DNA from 4 places in the Streptomyces sp. NPDC002092 genome. Region 4 is predicted to be linked to each of the others. Evidence: riboswitches for the same ligand, from Rfam matches in the RefSeq annotation. Region 4 holds a riboswitch; each other region holds the start of a gene.

Region 1 (4,202 bases), on a different contig from region 4:
CCACGACGACGAGGGCGTCACCGCGGTGGCCAACTCGCAGTCCAACGCCGTGGCCTACGACGACGACAGCCGCAGCGGGCGCCACGGCAGCCCGGACGCGGCCCCCGCCTTCACGACAGGGAGCGACTTCAACCTCGGGAACGTCACTCCGCCGGCATCCAAGTAACGAAGCACCGCCCGGCAGGCCGCGAGGAACGGCCACGGCCTGCCGGGCGCTCCGCCCGGCAGGCCGCTCATCCGGCAGCAGCCGTCCGCGACTACTTGCCGAAGGCGTTGCTGCAGCCCATGTCCGAGCCCTCGGAGGTGCTCTGCGCCCCCGTGTTGCCCTCGCCGTTGAGGGCGTTGCCCAACAGGCCGTCGATGAGCCCGACCTCACCAAGGACGCTGATGTTCAGGTCGTGCGACCTGCAAGTGGTGCTCTGCTGGACGCCGACGCCACCGTCGGCATGGGCGCCGCCTGCGCCCAGAAACGCGACACTCCCGAGGGCGGCGACCAGGACGGCGGCCTTGCGAAGCTTGTGCATGTCATCTCCGGTGGAGCGAAGTGGATGCGACCTGTGACAGATCAACTCCTTGCTGCAACGGGAGATTAGTGCGAAATACCCCAAAACGGACGGCAGCGCGCCAGGTTTCGTGATCTCAAACGTGATCTCACCCGGAAGCGCCGCTGGGGACGGCCTCAGGTGACGCGGAGAACCGCCCGTCGGCGGATGTCCGCCGCGGAGCGCCCGACCTTGATCTCGAACGTGCCCGGCTCGACGACCGTGCGCATCTCGCCGTCCACCAGGGTGAGATCGCGGCTCGGCACGATGCCGAAGGTGACGGTGACCCGCTTCCCGGGCTCCACATGGCCCTTCCGCACACCCCGCAGCCGGATGTACAGCAGCAACGCCGACGCCTGGTCGTCCGCCCAGCGCCAGCCCCTCGGGAAAGATGGTCGAGCCGGGTCCGACCGAGCCGTGGGTGCCCTCGCTGATCTGCAGCAGGGGGATGCCGAGCGGGTTGGCGCGGGCGAGGCGCTGCAAGTGGTTGTGCTGCAGCGCCTGTTGCCGCGGGCTCAGTGGACGAGGCACCGGGACGGAGCCGGAGAGGGACTGGTTGGCCAGGCCGAAGAACCCCCCGCCCGGGCCCAGCCTCATCCGGTCCGCCTTCCTCCCGACCACCGTGGCGCCGGGCACGTACGCCTCCCGGTGCTCCCGCGTGCCGGTCGGATCCGTGGAGTCGCCGAGGAGTGCCTGGGGCAGACAGACCGGGATGTTCAGCTGCGCGATCTTGTCGGCGACGGTCATTCGGGCCAGCAGGACGTCGACTCGCCGTCCTCGGGGGGCCTTCACCATCGGCGTCACGAGACCCGTACAGGCGGCCACCGCCAGGCCGGCGAAGGCCCGACGCGAGATCTTCGCTTTGTCCATGACGGCAGCCTCGCAGCGGCGAACCGAGCCGGGCAGCGGCCGAAATGCTGAACCACGGCGACTTTGGTCGCTGCTTGCACCGACTGAAGTCGAGAGGCGATGGACGCTGTGCCGTCAGCCGGTGTCGGCGGTGCGGGCGCTCCAGCGTTCCTCGACCTTGGCCAGGCGCCAGTACACGACCGCCATGGCCCAGACGGCCACGAACAGACCGACGATGACGTAGCCGACGTTGTCCAGGTCCAGCCCGGATATCCAGCCGGTGACGGCGTCCTGCAGACCGAGCTTGTCGTGCAGCACGCCGACCAGTTCGATCGTGCCGACGAAGAAGGCCACTGCGATGGACAGGCCGGTGATCGTGAGGTTGTAGAACACCTTGCGAACGGGGTTGGAGAACGCCCACTGGTAGGCGAAGTTCATGAAGGTGCCGTCGAGGGTGTCGAACAGGCTCATGCCCGCCGCGAAGAGCAGGGGCAGGCACAGGATCGCGTACCACGGCAGCCCGGCGGCGGCGCCGTTGCCGGCCAGGGCGAGCAGCAGGACCTCGGTCGTGGTGTCGAAGCCGATCCCGAACAGGAAGCCGAGAGGGAACATCTGGCCGGGGCGGCGGATGGACCTGGTGAGGCGTCCCAGGATGCGGTTCATGAAGCCGCGCGAGTCCAGGTGCGCCTCCAGCTCCGCCTCGTCGTAGTGTCCGGCCCGCATCGCACGGAAGACGCGTGCGATGCGGACGAGGGCGACGAGGTTGAGGGCGGCGATGAGGTACAGGAAGCCGCCGGAGACCGTGGTGCCCACCGTGCCGAGCACCTGGTGGGTCGGGGAGCTGTCGTTCATCAGGGTGCCGGCGAGGTGCGCGCCCCCGGCGACCAGCGCGGCCATGACGACCACCACGCTGGAGTGCCCGAGCGCGAACCAGAAGCCCACCGACACCGGCCGCTTTCCGTCGGCCATCAGCTTGCGGGTGGTGTTGTCGATGGCGGCGATGTGGTCGGCGTCGAAGGCATGCCGCATGCCGAGCGTGTAGGCGGTGATGCCGAGGCCGACCCCGAACGCCTGGGTACCGACCGCGTAGTGATGGGGGATCACGAGGAGGAAGAGGATCCCGAAGGCGGCCACATGCAGAGCGACGATCACAGCCAGCAGGCCCGCGGTCCTGACGGTGTCCTCGCGACGCCAGCGGAAGGACGGGGCGGCGGCGGTTTCGGGCACGCCTTGGGACACGGTCATTCGGTCACGCTCCAGCACCTCGTGGATCAGCTTCGTGATGCCGTGGCCGGTCTCCTGGCTGACGGGTCCTACGTCCGCCGCCCGCCTTCCCAACCGCCTTGCGGCGGCCAGTGGCTGTCCCCTGCGGGACGTGGGCGACGAACTCCCCGATCACAGTGGCGAGGGCCGCTCCGGACTGAGCCCCTGAAGGCTGTCACCGGCTTCCCGAACACCACGGCCCGCTCACCCTAGAAGGCCGCAGGCAGTGGCTGCAAGGCTGCACAGCTGAACAGGTATGGAGATCGGCAGCTGTTCGCTGCGATGATGGACCCATGCATCTCGTCCCCGCGGAACACGCCGGGCGGCGCACCATTGACGGCCATCGGGTCTGCGATGCCATCGCCGCCGTCGGCGACCCCGAGCGCGTGCGCGCCTGGGCCGATCGCTTCTCGCTGCTCTCCGATCCCGGACGCCTGTCCTTGCTGTTCGCCCTCCAGGAGGCCGGCCCCATCGCCGTCTCCGACCTCGCCGTCGCCAGCGGCATGCGGGACACGGCCGTCTCCCAGGCTCTGCGTCTCCTGCGGACCGCGGGCATCGTCGAGGGCGAGAAGGACGGCCGGATCGTGCGCTACCGACTCGTCGAGGGCCCGATCTCCGCGCTGCTGAAACACTGCACGCCGGAATCGACAGGGGAAGGCGGCTCGGGCTGACGGTATGTGCGGCTGCTCACGCACCGGCCCGAAAACGCCACAGCGCCCGGCCCGACCGAAGCCGACTCAGGCGCTGCGTAGCAGGTCGGAGGGCATATCCCCCGCCTACCACCGGTAGGCCCTGTGGGACTCGAACCCACAACCAATGGCTTAAGAGTCCTGATGGGATCTTGCTTCGTCCGCACCGTGATGGTCTCTGCTGGATCATCCGCTCACGCATCGCTCACGCATCCCGACTCGTTCAATGTGAGGGGCCTGCGCACCGGACGACGCGTGGAGGCCCCCTTTCGCGCCGACTCAGAAGCTCGTCAGCGTCCCCGGCAGGTTGAACGTCTGGTACGTCCCCTTGTCCAGGTCCACCAAGGTCGCGGTGCTGTCCGAGAACATCACCCAGCCATCCCGCGTGTGCCGCAGCAGAGACGAGCTGTCCATGCCCTTGACTGTCACGCGCCGCAGTTCACGCCCGCTCCTCCGGTCCAGCTCGATGAGATCGCTGTCCTCACCGGAGCTCACCGCGACCACGACGGTGTTCTTCGACGCCTGCACGGCATCGACCCTTCCGCCGACTGCGCTCACCACCGTTGCCTCGTCAGCGTTCTTCAGGGTCACTTTCACCGTGGTTCCCTGGCTGTTCCGGGTAGGGGTACCGGCCAGGACCGGCGTGCCTGCCGGACATGCCAGTTGCTGCACCTGCACACCCCCGGCCCCCCCGACCTGCCTGGTCCTGCCGGTGGTGAGGTCGAGCACACTCGCCTTCACGTCGGATCCCTGTCCGGTAGCCAGGCACACCGTGTCACTGGACGGATCGGACGCCGCCAGCGTGACCGGTCCCGGAACCTGCACGTCCCGGACCTTCCTCCACGTCTTCGCATTGCGT
Region 2 (4,202 bases), on a different contig from region 4:
GCCGGGGCACACCCCCGGCCACGTCTGCCTGCACCTGGAGGAGCAGCATCCGGGTCAACTCCCGGGCCACGGGCGGCTGTTCTCCGGCGATCACCTGCTCCCCGAGATCACCCCGCACATCGGCCTGTACGAGGACCCCGACGACACCACGGTCACCGACCCCCTCGGCGACTACCTCGACTCCCTCGAACGCGTCGGCCGTCTCGCCCCCGCCGAGGTGCTCCCCGCCCACCAGCACGTGTTCGCCGACGCTCCCGCCCGCGTACGGGAGTTGCTGGACCATCACGAGGAGCGGCTCACCGGCCTCAGGGCCCTCCTGGTGGAGCCGCTCACCCCCTGGCAGGTCGCCGAGCGCATGGAATGGAACCGGCCCTGGGCCCAGATCCCGTACGGGTCGCGGAACATCGCGGTCTCGGAGGCCGAAGCGCATCTGCGGCGGCTGGTGAAGCTGGGGCGGGCGGAGGCGGTGGCGGGGAGCGGCCCGGTGACGTACGTGGCGGTGTAAAGCGGTCGCGTCCGGTGATCCGCCGCTGGTACCAACGGTCCCATGGACCCGTTGCAGCAACTCCTCGCCGAACGCGCCTGCGAGCGTCTGATCCTCGACTTCGTCCACCGCCTCGACCTCGGCGAACCGGCCTCCGTGGCCGAGCTGTTCACGGAGGACGGCTGGTGGGAGTGGCCCCCTCCGGGGGACGGCCGGCGGTCCGAGGGACGGGAGGCGCTGCGGAAGTACTTCGGCGCGCGTCCCGCGGACAAGCTCTCGCGGCGGGTGATGTCCAACATCCGCACCACGGTGACCTCGGCGGACACGGCCGAGGCCACCTCGTACTTCACGACGTACCGGATCGAAGGCTGGACGGGCGGCATGGTCTTGGCCGGCCCTCCCGTCCAAGTGGGCCACTACGAGGACACCTTCCGCCGCGTCGACGGCCGCTGGCTGCTCGCCTCCCGCACCCTGCACCTCCCCTTCGGCGGCCCGACCCCGCACATCGGCCGCGGCCCCCTCGAACCCGTCCGCACCGACCGCGCGCCCTACGTCCCCTTCGCCGACGGCAGCGCGCCGCCGCTGTCCCAAGGGGTGCGCAGCGGTCCGCTGCTGTTCACCTCCGGGCAGGGCCCGCTGGATCCCGCGACCGGGAAGATGCCCGCGGACTTCGGCGCGCAGGCGCGGCAGGTGCTCGCCAACGTCGAGGCCGTCGTCGCGGCGGCGGGCGGCGACCGGCGGTCGATCACACGCTGCACCTGCTATCTGGCCGACCGCACCCACTTCGCCGAGTTCAACCGCGTCTACCGGGCCTTCTTCACGGACTGCTCACCCTTGCCCGCTCGTACGACGGTGGTGGCGGAGCCGGTCCGGGAGGGGGTGCTGGTGGAGGTGGACGCGGTGGCCGTCGTCGGCTGAGCACGCCCCCTACGCGATCGCTCGTATCAACTCCTCTGCCTTTCCTAGGAGTTCGACCTCCTCTCGGCTCATCGTCGCGTTGGCCGCGCGCCGCCGTCGGGCCTCCGTCAGGCGCTCGTCGGTGAGGTGGGAGGGGCCGGCGAGGAGGGCGGCCGGCATGGCGCGGGCGGCGTCGGCGACCGGTTCGTTCCCGACGGCGACCTGCGCGAGGATCATGGCGGAGATGCCCCAGTCCAGGCCCGGGTGACCCTCCTCCGCATTCCTCCAGTCGATCACGTACGGCCCCTAGGACGTCACCATCACATTGTCGTTGATCCGGCCCGTGCCGAGCAGCCTCCCGTCGTCATGGGCCGAACATAGCGCCGCACGCCTCACAGGCGGCTCTCAGCGTTTTCCTACGGGCCGGTACAGTGGCCGGGTCGTCATCACGCCGTACGGGGGGAAGCCGGTGCAATTCCGGCGCTGACCCGCAACCGTGAAGCCGCCCCACGCCGGGCGGCCAGCCGGACTGCCCCGCGCGGTTGTGACCGGCTCACGTGCGTCGGCACCCGTCGGCGTGCGGCACCGTCGAGGCATACGGAGCCGAGCCGCCGGGGTCGTCCCGTGCTGCCCGCTCCCGCAGGGAGAGGCACCCGCCGATCATGAACGTCGTCCGCCGCAGCGCCGCGGCCCTGGCCGCCACCACCGTCGTACTCGGTGCAGCCGTCCCCGCCTTCGCCGCGTCCCCCTCGCCGTCCCTGCCCGCCGGGCTGTACGGCACCTCCGACCCGAAGTACGACGGCGTCTGGCGCCAGTCGCTGGCGCTGCTCGCGCAGGACACCGTGGGGGTGAAGCCGGCGGCGAAGGCGGTGGACTGGCTGGCGGGACAGCAGTGTGCCAACGGGGCGTTCGCGCCGTTCCGCGCGGACCCGGCGAAGGCCTGTGACGCGAAGCTCATGGTGGACACGAACAGCACGGGCGCCGCCGTGCAGGCCCTTGCCGCGCTCGGCGGACACGGGAGCGTCACCGGCAAGGCGGTCGCCTGGCTGAAGTCCGTGCAGAACGAGGACGGCGGCTGGGGCTACGCCCCGGGCGGAGCGAGTGACGCGAACTCGACGTCCGTCGTCATCGGCGCGCTGACCGCCGTGGGCGACAAGCCGGACCAGGTCGTGAAGGACGGCAAGTCCCCTTACGACGCCCTGCTGAAGCTCGCCCTCCCCTGCGGCGGCGACGGCTCGGGTGCCTTCGCCTTCCAGCCGGACAAGAAGGGCAGGCTGTCCGCCAACGCGGACGCGAGCGCGGCCGCGGTCGTGGGCGCACTCGGCAAGGGGCTGGCCGGGGACTCCCCCGAATCCACCGGCGCCACTCCGACGTGCAAGAAGGCCACCGGCCCCGAGCAGGCCGCGCAGAACGGTGCCGCGTACCTCGTCAAGGCCCTGGCCGAGGACAAGCACCTGACGTCGGCGCTGCCCGGCGCCAAGCCCCAGCCCGACTACGGCAACACGGCCGACGCGGTCCTCGCCCTCGCCACCGCGGGCCACGGCGACAAGGCTGCCGACGCCATGCGCTGGCTGGAGACCAACTCCGCCGCGTGGGCCCGGCAGGCCGGACCGGCCGCATACGCGGAGCTGATCCTCGCGGCGCACGCGGAGCACTTCGACGTCCACGACTTCGGCGGCCAGGACCTGGTCAAGCTCCTCAACGCGACCGGCCCCGCGCCCGCCAGGCACCGGCACAAGGCGGCCCACAGGGACGACTCCGGCGTCAGCGTCTGGTGGATGGTCGGCGTCGGCCTCGTCGGCGGCATCGGCGTCGGCTTCCTGATCAGCGGCCGCAAGAAGAAGGCGCAGCCGTGATACGCCGCTTCGCCCCGCTCCTCGCCGCCCTGTTCCTGACCCTGACCGGCAGCGGCCAGGCGCAGGCCGCCGGTTACCGCTACTGGTCCTTCTGGGACTACGACGCCGGTCACTGGACGTACGCCACCCAGGGCCCGGCCACCGCCCGCCCCTCCGACGGCGCCGTCCAGGGCTTCCGCTTCTCGGTGAGCGAGGACTCGGGCGACTCGGCGAAGCCGCGTGGGGCGGTGTCGTTCCCGGTGATCTGCGCGCGGACGCCCGCGCAGGACGGCAAGAAGCGCGTGGCGCTCGTCCTCGACTTCGGTACGGCGGCGGACGCACCGTCCGGGGAGACACCGCCGGTCCGTCGCACGGTCTGCGCGCGGGTGCCTGCCGACGGCACGACGGCGGATGCGCTGGCGGCGGTGGCGAAGCCGCTGCGGTACGACACGAACGCCCTGCTGTGCGCCATCGCCGGGTATCCGGAGAAGGGGTGCGGGGAGCAGGTCTCCGGCGGGAAGAAGCCGACAGCCGCCGCGCAGAAGGGGGACAAGACGGGCGGTCCGTCGGTCGGGCTGTTCGTGGGGGCGGGCGCAGTCGCGCTGCTGGCCGCAGCAGCCGTGTGGCAGGCACGGCGACGCAGGCATGCGTAGCCGCGCTGCCAAGCCCGCGCAAGCGGGCAATCGTGCCGCTCGCCCCCGTGGCCTGCGGGCATTCGTGCCGCCTGGGGCGGCACCCGACCCGAAGAACCGTCCCGCACAACTCCACCCCGGAGCCTGGTGGCTCTGGTCCCTGGGCCTGGGCACCGCAGCCACCCGCACCACCAACCCCCTCCTCCTCTCCCTCCTCATCACGGCGTCCGCGTACGTCGTCGTCACCTGCCGCCCCCGAACCCCCGGTTCCCACGCCTACTCCGCCTTCCTCAAACTCGCCCTCGCCGTCCTCCTCATCCGTCTCGTCTTCGCGGTCGCGCTCGGCTCCCCCAT
Region 3 (4,202 bases), on a different contig from region 4:
TCGTCACCAAGGTGCTCATCCCGGCGCTCGCCGCCCCGATCGTCGCGGGCCTCGCAGCGCTGCTCGCGACCCGGCTGTCGTATTCCCTGGGCACTCTCGGCAAGCAGGCCGACGGCAAGGCCGCCGAGAAGGGCTACCGCGTCGGCCAGATCGCCTCCGCCGGCCTGGTCTCGCTGGCCCACGGCACCAACGACGCACAGAAGACGATGGGCATCATCACCCTCGCCCTGGTCGCCGGCGGCGCCGTCGCTCCCAACTCCGACCCGCCCACCTGGGTCATCCTCTCCGCGGGCCTCGCCATCGCGCTCGGCACCTGGCTCGGCGGCTGGCGCATCATCCGCACCATGGGCAAGGGTCTGACCGAGCTCCAGCCGCAGCAGGGCTTCGCCGCCCAGACCAGTGCGGCCACGGTCATCCTGGCCTCCTCGCACCTCGGCTTCTCCCTCTCCACCACCCACTCCGTCTCCGGTTCGGTGATGGGCGCGGGCCTCGGCCGCAAGGGCGGAGTGGTCCGCTGGTCTACGGCGACCCGCATGCTCGTGGCCTGGTGCCTGACGCTGCCGGCCGCTGCGCTGGTCGGTGCGGGCGCGGAGTCCGTGACGGATCTCGGCGACTGGGGCACCGCCGTCGTCGCCGTCTTCCTGGTCGCCGCCAGCGCGGCCATCTGGAAGATCTCCCGGCGCGAGGTCGTCGACGCGTCGAACGTCAACGAGAGCGAGGAGCCGCCCGGCGTGGTGACCACGGCGATCGCCGCCGTGACCCCGCCCCCGGCGGGCACGGTGACCGAGGACCTGACGGCCACGATCCCCGCCCCGTCCTCCGTGACCGCCGTCCCCGACCCGGCGACCCCGCCGGCCGCGGCCGTCTGAGCCCGCCCACCCGGTACGAAGGAAGAGAAGCAGCATGAAGATCGACTGGGCAGCCCTGGGCTCCGTCTTCGGCGTCAGCCTCGCGGTCACGGTGGGCCTCGTGGCCCTGTTCACCCTCGGCATCATGGGCCTGTCGCGCCGCGAGCGGGCCGTGGCGCAGGGCAACTCGGCGTCCCTCGCGGTGGCCGGCGCGTACGTGGCCTTCGCGGGCTGCGCGGCGGCCGTGGCGTACGGAATCCATCTGGTGGTCACCAAGGCCTGAGGCCGCGGCCGGACCGGCCTTTCCCACCGTCCCTTGGGGCGAGGACGCACCCTTTCGTGCCTCCTCGCCCCATGGGTTTTTCATGCACGGTTCAGAGCGCCGGGTGTGGGCCTCAGCACACTCCCCCGTCGCAGGTCAACGGCAAGTTGACTGCCGTTCGGGGGCGTGGTGGACTGCCGAAGCCATCTACGGCGGCGCGAGAGGAAGCCGGTGCAAGTCCGGCGCGGTCCCGCCACTGTCACCGGGGTAGTAAGCCCCGGGAGCCAGGAACTCTCACCGCCGGTCTCGTCGAACCAGGGCGTGGACACCCTGAGTGAGGACATGTCGCCATGCCAGCCTGCCGTTTGAGGTTCAGGACCAGGTCGCTGCTCGACCCCACGGCCGGCTGAGCCGATGCGTGCCGATCGCGTCTTCGCGTACGGCGCCGCCGCCGGCCTCCTCGGTGACCATCTGCTCGGCGATCCGCGCCGTGGGCATCCGGTCGCCCTGTTCGGACGGGCCGCCGGGGCCGTGGAGCGGGTGTTGTGGCGGGACCATCGCGGGCGGGGCGCGCTGCACACCGCCGTGTGCGCCGGGAGCGCCATCGCGCTCGGTGTCGTCGCGCAGCGGGCCCTACGTCCGTCCCGTGCCGCCTCCCTCGCACTGACCGCGGCCGCCACCTGGGCCGTCGTCGGGGGGACTTCGCTCGCGCGCGAGGCCCGTGGCATCGGGCGTGCGCTGGAGGCCGGGGACGTCGAGGGCGCCCGGGCCAGGCTGCCGCATCTGTGCGGGCGGGATCCGCAGGCCCTGGACGCCGACGGGATCGCGCGGGCGGTTGTGGAGTCCGTCGCCGAGAACACGTCCGATGCCGTCGTGGGGGCGCTGGTGTGGGGGGCCGTGGGCGGGGTGCCGGGACTGCTCGGGTTCCGGGCCGTCAACACGCTCGACGCCATGGTGGGGCACAAGTCGGCCAAGTACCGGCGGTACGGGTGGGCTTCGGCGCGGCTGGACGATGTCGCGGGGTGGCCGGGGGCCCGTCTGACCGCCGTGCTGGCGGCCGTCGCGGGGGGTGACCGCCGGGGGGCGGTGCGGGTGTGGCGTTCTGACGCCGCGAAGCATCCCAGCCCCAACGCCGGGCCCGTGGAGGCGTCGTTCGCCGGGGCGCTGGGGGTGCGGCTGGGCGGGACCTTGTCGTATGGGGGGCGGGTCGAGCATCGGCCTGTGCTGAACGCGGAGGGGCGGGCTGTGGAGGTCGGGGACATCGAGCGGGCTGTGCGGTTGTCGCGGCGGGTGGGGTGGCTGGCGTTGGGGGTCAGTGCGGCTGGGGCGGTGCTGCGGGGCCGGGTCGCACGGCGCCCGGCGGTGGGGGCTGTGCCCACCCTCCCCCACTCTCGGCTTCACTCGAGCGGGGGGACCCCCATCGCCCCAGCGGAACGACTGCCCACAGCCTTCGGCGGTGCGTCATGAGCGGCGGGGGGCTTCTTGTTGCCGGTACGACCTCCGATGCCGGGAAGAGTGTCGTCACCGCCGGGATCTGTCGTTGGCTGGTGCGGCAGGGGGTCAAGGTTGCGCCCTTCAAGGCGCAGAACATGTCCCTGAATTCGTTCGTGACGCGCGAGGGTGCCGAGATCGGGCGGGCTCAGGCCATGCAGGCGCAGGCCTGCCGGGTCGAACCGACCGCGCTGATGAACCCCGTGCTGCTCAAGCCCGGTGGCGAGCAGAGCAGCCAGGTCGTGCTGATGGGCAAGCCCGTCGGCGAGCTGAGTGCGCGCGGGTATCACGGTGGGCGGCAGCAGCAGCTTCTGGGGACCGTGCTCGACTGTCTCGCCGAGTTGCGGGGCACGTATGACGCCGTGATCTGTGAGGGTGCGGGTTCTCCCGCCGAGATCAACCTGCGCCGGACCGACATCGTGAACATGGGGATCGCCCGCAACGCACGGCTTCCCGTGCTCGTGGTCGGTGACATCGACCGCGGCGGGGTCTTCGCCTCCTTCTTCGGAACCGTCGCCCTGCTCTCGCCCGAGGACCAGGAGCTGGTCGCCGGGTTCCTCGTCAACAAGTTCCGGGGTGACGTCAGCCTCCTGGAGCCAGGGCTGGACATGCTGCACGGCCTCACCGGACGGCGCACCTACGGCGTCCTGCCCTTCCAGCACGGCCTCGGCATCGACGAGGAGGACGGGTTGCGGGTCTCGCTCCGGGGGACGGTGCGGGAGTCGAACGTGGCGCCGCCCGTCGGCGAGGACGTGCTGCGGGTCGCCGTGTGCGCGATCCCGCTGATGTCCAACTTCACCGACGTGGACGCCCTGGCCGCCGAACCGGGCGTCGTGGTGCGGTTCGTGGACCGGCCCGAGGAACTCGCCGACGCCGACCTCGTCGTCGTACCGGGGACCCGGGGAACGGTGAAGGCCCTGGAGTGGCTGCGCGAGCGGGGACTTGCCGACGCCCTGGTCCGCAGGGCCGCCGAACAGCGGCCCGTCCTCGGCATCTGCGGTGGCTTCCAGGTGCTCGGCGAGCACATCGAGGACGAGGTCGAGAGCCGGCGCGGGCATGTCGAAGCGCTCGGAGTGCTGCCCGTGCGGGTGCGGTTCGCCCGCGAGAAGACCCTCACCCGGCCCGTCGGGGAAGCCCTCGGCGAGCACGTCGAGGGATACGAGATCCATCACGGGGTCGCCGACATAGGCGGAGGGGAAGCCTTCCTGGACGGCATCCGCGTCGGGCAGACCTGGGGCACGCACTGGCACGGTTCGCTGGAGTCGGACGGCTTCCGGCGGGCCTTTCTGCGCGAGGTGGCGGCCGCCGCGGGCCGTCGTTTCGTACCGGCGCCCGACACCTCGTTCGCCGCGCTGCGCGAGGAGCAGCTCGACCGGCTCGGCGACCTGATCGAACAACACGCGGACACGGACGCGCTGTGGCGGCTCATCGAGTCGGGCGCGCCGCAAGGACTGCCTTTCATTCCACCGGGAGCGCCCGCATGAGCACAGTGTTGTTGTTGTCGACCGCCGACACGGATCTGTTGGCCGCCCGGGCCTCGTCCGGTGCCGACTACCGGATCGGCAACCCGACCCGGGTGGATGTGACGGAGGAGCTGCCCG
Region 4 (4,202 bases):
TCGCTGGCGGTGGCCGTCACCGGCATCCTGGCGACGATGCCGTACATCGCCCTGCAGCTGGTGGGCATCCAGGCGGTCCTCGACGTCATGGGGATCGGCGGCGACGCGGGCTCCAACTGGTTCGTGAAGGACCTGCCGTTGCTGATCGCCTTCGGTGTGCTGGCGGCGTACACGTACTCGTCGGGTCTGCGCGCGCCCGCGCTGATCGCGTTCGTGAAGGACGCGCTGATCTACATCGTCATCGCCGTCGCGATCATCTACATCCCGATCAAGCTGGGCGGGTTCGACCACATCTTCGCCAAGGCGGGCGAGGCCTTCAGCGCGACCAACCCGGCGACGGGGAAGCCGCGCGGGGCGCTGGTCCCGGCCGAGGCGAACCAGTGGACGTACGCCACGCTGGCGTTGGGCTCCGCGCTCGCGCTGTTCATGTACCCGCACTCGATCACCGCGACGCTGTCCTCGAAGAGCCGTGACGTGATCCGGCGCAACACCACCATCCTTCCGCTGTACTCGCTGATGCTGGGCCTGCTCGCGCTGCTCGGCTTCATGGCGATCGCGGCGGGGGTCAAGGTCACCAACGGGCAGCTGGCGATCCCTCAGCTGTTCGAGGACATGTTCCCGAGCTGGTTCGCGGGCGTGGCCTTCGCGGCCATCGGGATCGGCGCCCTCGTCCCGGCGGCGATCATGTCGATCGCGGCCGCGAACCTCTTCACCCGCAACATCTACAAGGACTTCATCAAGCCGGACGCGACGCCGGAACAGGAGACCAAGGTCTCCAAGCTGGTCTCGCTGCTGGTGAAGGTGGGCGCCCTGGTCTTCGTCCTGACGATGGACAAGACGGTCGCCATCAACTTCCAGCTGCTGGGCGGCATCTGGATCCTGCAGACATTCCCGGCCCTGGTCGGCGGCCTGTTCACGCGCTGGTTCCACCGCTGGGCGCTGCTCGCGGGCTGGGCGGTCGGCATGGTCTACGGCACCCTCGCCGCGTACGGCGTCGCCTCGCCCACGCAGAAGCACTTCGGCGGCTCCAACGCGGCGATCCCCGGCATCGGCCAGATCGGCTACATCGGCCTCACGGCGTTCGTCCTGAACGTTCTGGTGACGGTGGTCCTGACCTTCGTACTCAAGGCCCTGAAGGCCCCGGAGGGCGTCGACGAGACGAAGCCGGACGACTACACGGCGGACGCGGGCGACCCGGGCGTCCAGGTGGAGCTGCCGCCGGCGACGGCGGGCGCGTCCCACTAGCGGTCACGGCGATCAGCGGGCCGTCGGAGAAATCCGGCGGCCCGTTGTCGTACCCGTCCGGCAGACTCGGGACCATGGACATCGTGATCAGACAGGCGGAACCCGGTGAGTACGAGGTCCTCGGTGAGATCACCGCCCAGGCCTATCTGCAGGACGGCCTGCTCACCTTCGGTGAAAGCGACTGGTATCTGGCCGAGTTGAGGGACGTCGCCAAGCGGGCGGCAGCCGCGGAGGTGCTGGTGGCCGACCTGGGCGGCCGGCCGATCGGCGGCGTCGCCTACGTCCCGTCCGGCGGCCCCATGGCGGATCTGGCCGGCCCGGGAGAGGCCGAGATACGCATGCTGGCCGTCGACCGGGCAGCGCGCGGCCGAGGCGCCGGAGAAGCCCTCGTACGCGCCTGTGTCGACCGGGCAAGAGCCGCGGAGTGCTCCGGCATCGTCCTGTGCACCCAGCCCGTCATGCACGCCGCCCACCGCATCTACGAGCGCGCCGGCTTCGTCCGCGCCCCCGAGCGCGACTGGAAGCCGATCCCGGGCGCCGAGTTCACGCTCCTCACCTATGAGTTGACACTCTGACACGCTCCGAAGTCGCCGCGACACAACATATGGGGGTGCTGTCCTCACCCGGCACAAGATGTATGCTCATGCTCGCTGTCGCCGCAGGGGAATCCGGTGTGAATCCGGAACTGTCCCGCAACGGTGTACCCATAGGTGTTCGCGCGCATATGGGCGTCAGTCCGAGGACCTGCCGACGGTGTGCCCGGCCCATCCGGCCCGGGTGCTTCGACGTCCGGGCCTCGTGGAGTGGGCCGGTGGACGCGACGCCGTGTGCGCTCGTGACTGCCCCCTGCCCTCCGCAAGGCCCCCGTGCCGAGCGAGGGAGAGCCTCACGTGACCATCGCGCCAGCAGACCCGGTTTCAGCCAGCGCCGCCGTGTCCGACGACGGCCTGGGAGCCGCGCTGCTGCGGACCCTGACCGAGCTGACCGCCGACCTCCCCGACGCCGACCCCGGCCGGGTCGCCGCCGCCGCGCTGCGCGGCCGGTCCGCCCGTGCGGACGAGACGCAGCTGCGCGAACTGGCCACGGAGGCGGCGGCCGGGCTCATCTCGGAGGACCCCGCGTACAGCAGGCTGGCAGCCAGGCTGCTGACGATCGGCATCGCCGCGGAGGCCGCCTCGCAGGGCGTCATGTCGTTCACGGAGTCCGTCGCCGTGGGCCATCGGGAGGGGCTGATCGCCGACCGCACGGCCGAGTTCGTACGGGTCCACGCCCACCGCCTCGACGCGCTGATCGACCTCGAAGCCGACGACCGCTTCGGCTACTTCGGCCTGCGCACGCTCCACAGCCGCTACCTGCTCCGGCACCCCCTCACCCGCAAGGTCATCGAGACGCCCCAGCACTTCATGCTGCGGGTGGCGAGCGGACTGGCCGAAGACACTGCATCTGATTCAAAGACGGGCAGCCGCTCGGTGGACGAAGTGGCCGCGCTCTACGGCCTGATGAGCCGCCTCGACTACCTTCCCTCCTCCCCCACCCTCTTCAACTCCGGCACCCGGCACCCCCAGATGTCGTCCTGCTACCTCCTCGACTCCCCACTCGACGAGCTGGACTCCATCTACGACCGCTACCACCAGGTCGCCCGCCTCTCGAAGCACGCGGGCGGCATCGGTCTGTCGTACAGCCGCATCCGCGCCCGCGGCTCCCTCATCCGCGGCACCAACGGCCACTCCAACGGCATCGTCCCGTTCCTGAAGACCCTCGACGCCTCGGTCGCCGCCGTGAACCAGGGCGGCCGGCGCAAGGGTGCGGCCGCCGTCTACCTGGAGACCTGGCACTCGGACATCGAGGAGTTCCTGGAGCTGCGCGACAACACCGGTGAGGACGCCCGCCGTACGCACAACCTGAACCTCGCGCACTGGGTCCCGGACGAGTTCATGCGCCGCGTGAACGCCGACGGGCAGTGGTCCCTGTTCTCCCCGGCGGACGTGCCGGAGCTGGTGGACCTGTGGGGCGAGGAGTTCGGCGCCGCCTACCGCAGGGCGGAGGAGGCGGGGCTCGCGAAGAAGACCATCCCGGCCCGCGACCTCTACGGCCGCATGATGCGCACCCTCGCCCAGACCGGCAACGGCTGGATGACCTTCAAGGACGCCGCCAACCGCACCGCCAACCAGACGGCCGAGCCGGGCCATGTCGTCCACTCCTCCAACCTCTGCACGGAGATCCTGGAGGTCACGAACGACGGCGAGACGGCGGTCTGCAACCTGGGCTCGGTCAACCTCGGCGCGTTCGTGGCCGGTGGGGACATCGACTGGGAACGGCTGGACGAGACGGTCCGCACGGCCGTGACCTTCCTGGACCGCGTGGTCGACATCAACTTCTACCCCACCGAGCAGGCGGGCCGCTCCAACGCCCGCTGGCGCCCCGTGGGCCTGGGCGCGATGGGCCTCCAGGACGTCTTCTTCAAGCTGCGCCTGCCGTTCGACTCCCCCGAGGCCAAGGCCCTGTCCACCCGTATCGCCGAGCGCATCATGCTCGCCGCGTACGAGGCCTCCGCCGACCTCGCCGAGCGGAGCGGACCGCTGCCGGCCTGGGAGAAGACCCGTACGGCCCGCGGCGTCCTGCACCCCGACCACTACGACACCGAACTCACCTGGCCGGAGCGCTGGGCGGCCCTGCGGGAGCGCATCGCGACCGTCGGCATGCGCAACTCGCTCCTCCTCGCGATCGCCCCCACCGCGACCATCGCGTCGATCGCGGGCGTGTACGAGTGCATCGAGCCGCAGGTCTCCAACCTGTTCAAGCGCGAGACGCTCTCCGGCGAGTTCCTCCAGGTCAACTCCTACCTGGTGAAGGACCTCAAGGAGCTCGGTGTCTGGGACGCCCGCACCCGCGAGGCCCTGCGCGAGGCGAACGGCTCGGTGCAGGACTTCACCTGGATCCCGGCCGACGTACGCGCC

The links. A riboswitch is a leader RNA that binds a small molecule or an ion and turns the genes downstream of it on or off. The one in region 4 is predicted to bind cobalamin.
Region 1: linked by a shared signal. The riboswitch ahead of ACWCRD_RS36930 (HoxN/HupN/NixA family nickel/cobalt transporter) and the one ahead of ACWCRD_RS31930 (ribonucleoside-diphosphate reductase subunit alpha) in region 4 are both predicted to bind cobalamin.
Region 2: linked by a shared signal. The riboswitch ahead of ACWCRD_RS20975 (prenyltransferase/squalene oxidase repeat-containing protein) and the one ahead of ACWCRD_RS31930 (ribonucleoside-diphosphate reductase subunit alpha) in region 4 are both predicted to bind cobalamin.
Region 3: linked by a shared signal. The riboswitch ahead of ACWCRD_RS21650 (cobalamin biosynthesis protein) and the one ahead of ACWCRD_RS31930 (ribonucleoside-diphosphate reductase subunit alpha) in region 4 are both predicted to bind cobalamin.

The regions. Positions count from the first base shown of each region.
Region 1 covers NZ_JBSFDG010000020.1:137,444-141,645, reverse strand. The annotation lists gene ACWCRD_RS36945 (hypothetical protein) at 1-166, shown strand, start outside; gene ACWCRD_RS36940 (hypothetical protein) at 258-524, opposite strand; gene ACWCRD_RS36935 (fibronectin type III-like domain-contianing protein) at 680-889, opposite strand; gene ACWCRD_RS36930 (HoxN/HupN/NixA family nickel/cobalt transporter) at 1,527-2,636, opposite strand; cobalamin riboswitch at 2,664-2,867, opposite strand; gene ACWCRD_RS36925 (ArsR/SmtB family transcription factor) at 2,948-3,325, shown strand; gene ACWCRD_RS36920 (hypothetical protein) at 3,623-4,202, opposite strand, start outside.
Region 2 covers NZ_JBSFDG010000008.1:358,156-362,357, reverse strand. The annotation lists gene ACWCRD_RS20995 (MBL fold metallo-hydrolase) at 1-505, shown strand, start outside; partial or broken gene ACWCRD_RS20990 (nuclear transport factor 2 family protein) at 548-994, shown strand; gene ACWCRD_RS20985 (RidA family protein) at 989-1,402, shown strand; gene ACWCRD_RS20980 (hypothetical protein) at 1,412-1,678, opposite strand; cobalamin riboswitch at 1,794-1,924, shown strand; gene ACWCRD_RS20975 (prenyltransferase/squalene oxidase repeat-containing protein) at 2,044-3,237, shown strand; gene ACWCRD_RS20970 (SCO2322 family protein) at 3,234-3,869, shown strand; gene ACWCRD_RS20965 (energy-coupling factor transporter transmembrane component T) at 3,862-4,202, shown strand, end outside.
Region 3 covers NZ_JBSFDG010000009.1:58,537-62,738, forward strand. The annotation lists gene ACWCRD_RS21640 (anion permease) at 1-869, shown strand, start outside; gene ACWCRD_RS21645 (hypothetical protein) at 904-1,131, shown strand; cobalamin riboswitch at 1,283-1,424, shown strand; gene ACWCRD_RS21650 (cobalamin biosynthesis protein) at 1,525-2,577, shown strand; gene ACWCRD_RS21655 (cobyric acid synthase) at 2,574-4,085, shown strand; gene cobN (cobaltochelatase subunit CobN) at 4,082-4,202, shown strand, end outside.
Region 4 covers NZ_JBSFDG010000015.1:198,927-203,128, forward strand. The annotation lists gene mctP (monocarboxylate uptake permease MctP) at 1-1,245, shown strand, start outside; gene ACWCRD_RS31925 (GNAT family N-acetyltransferase) at 1,320-1,820, shown strand; cobalamin riboswitch at 1,883-2,011, shown strand; gene ACWCRD_RS31930 (ribonucleoside-diphosphate reductase subunit alpha) at 2,136-4,202, shown strand, end outside.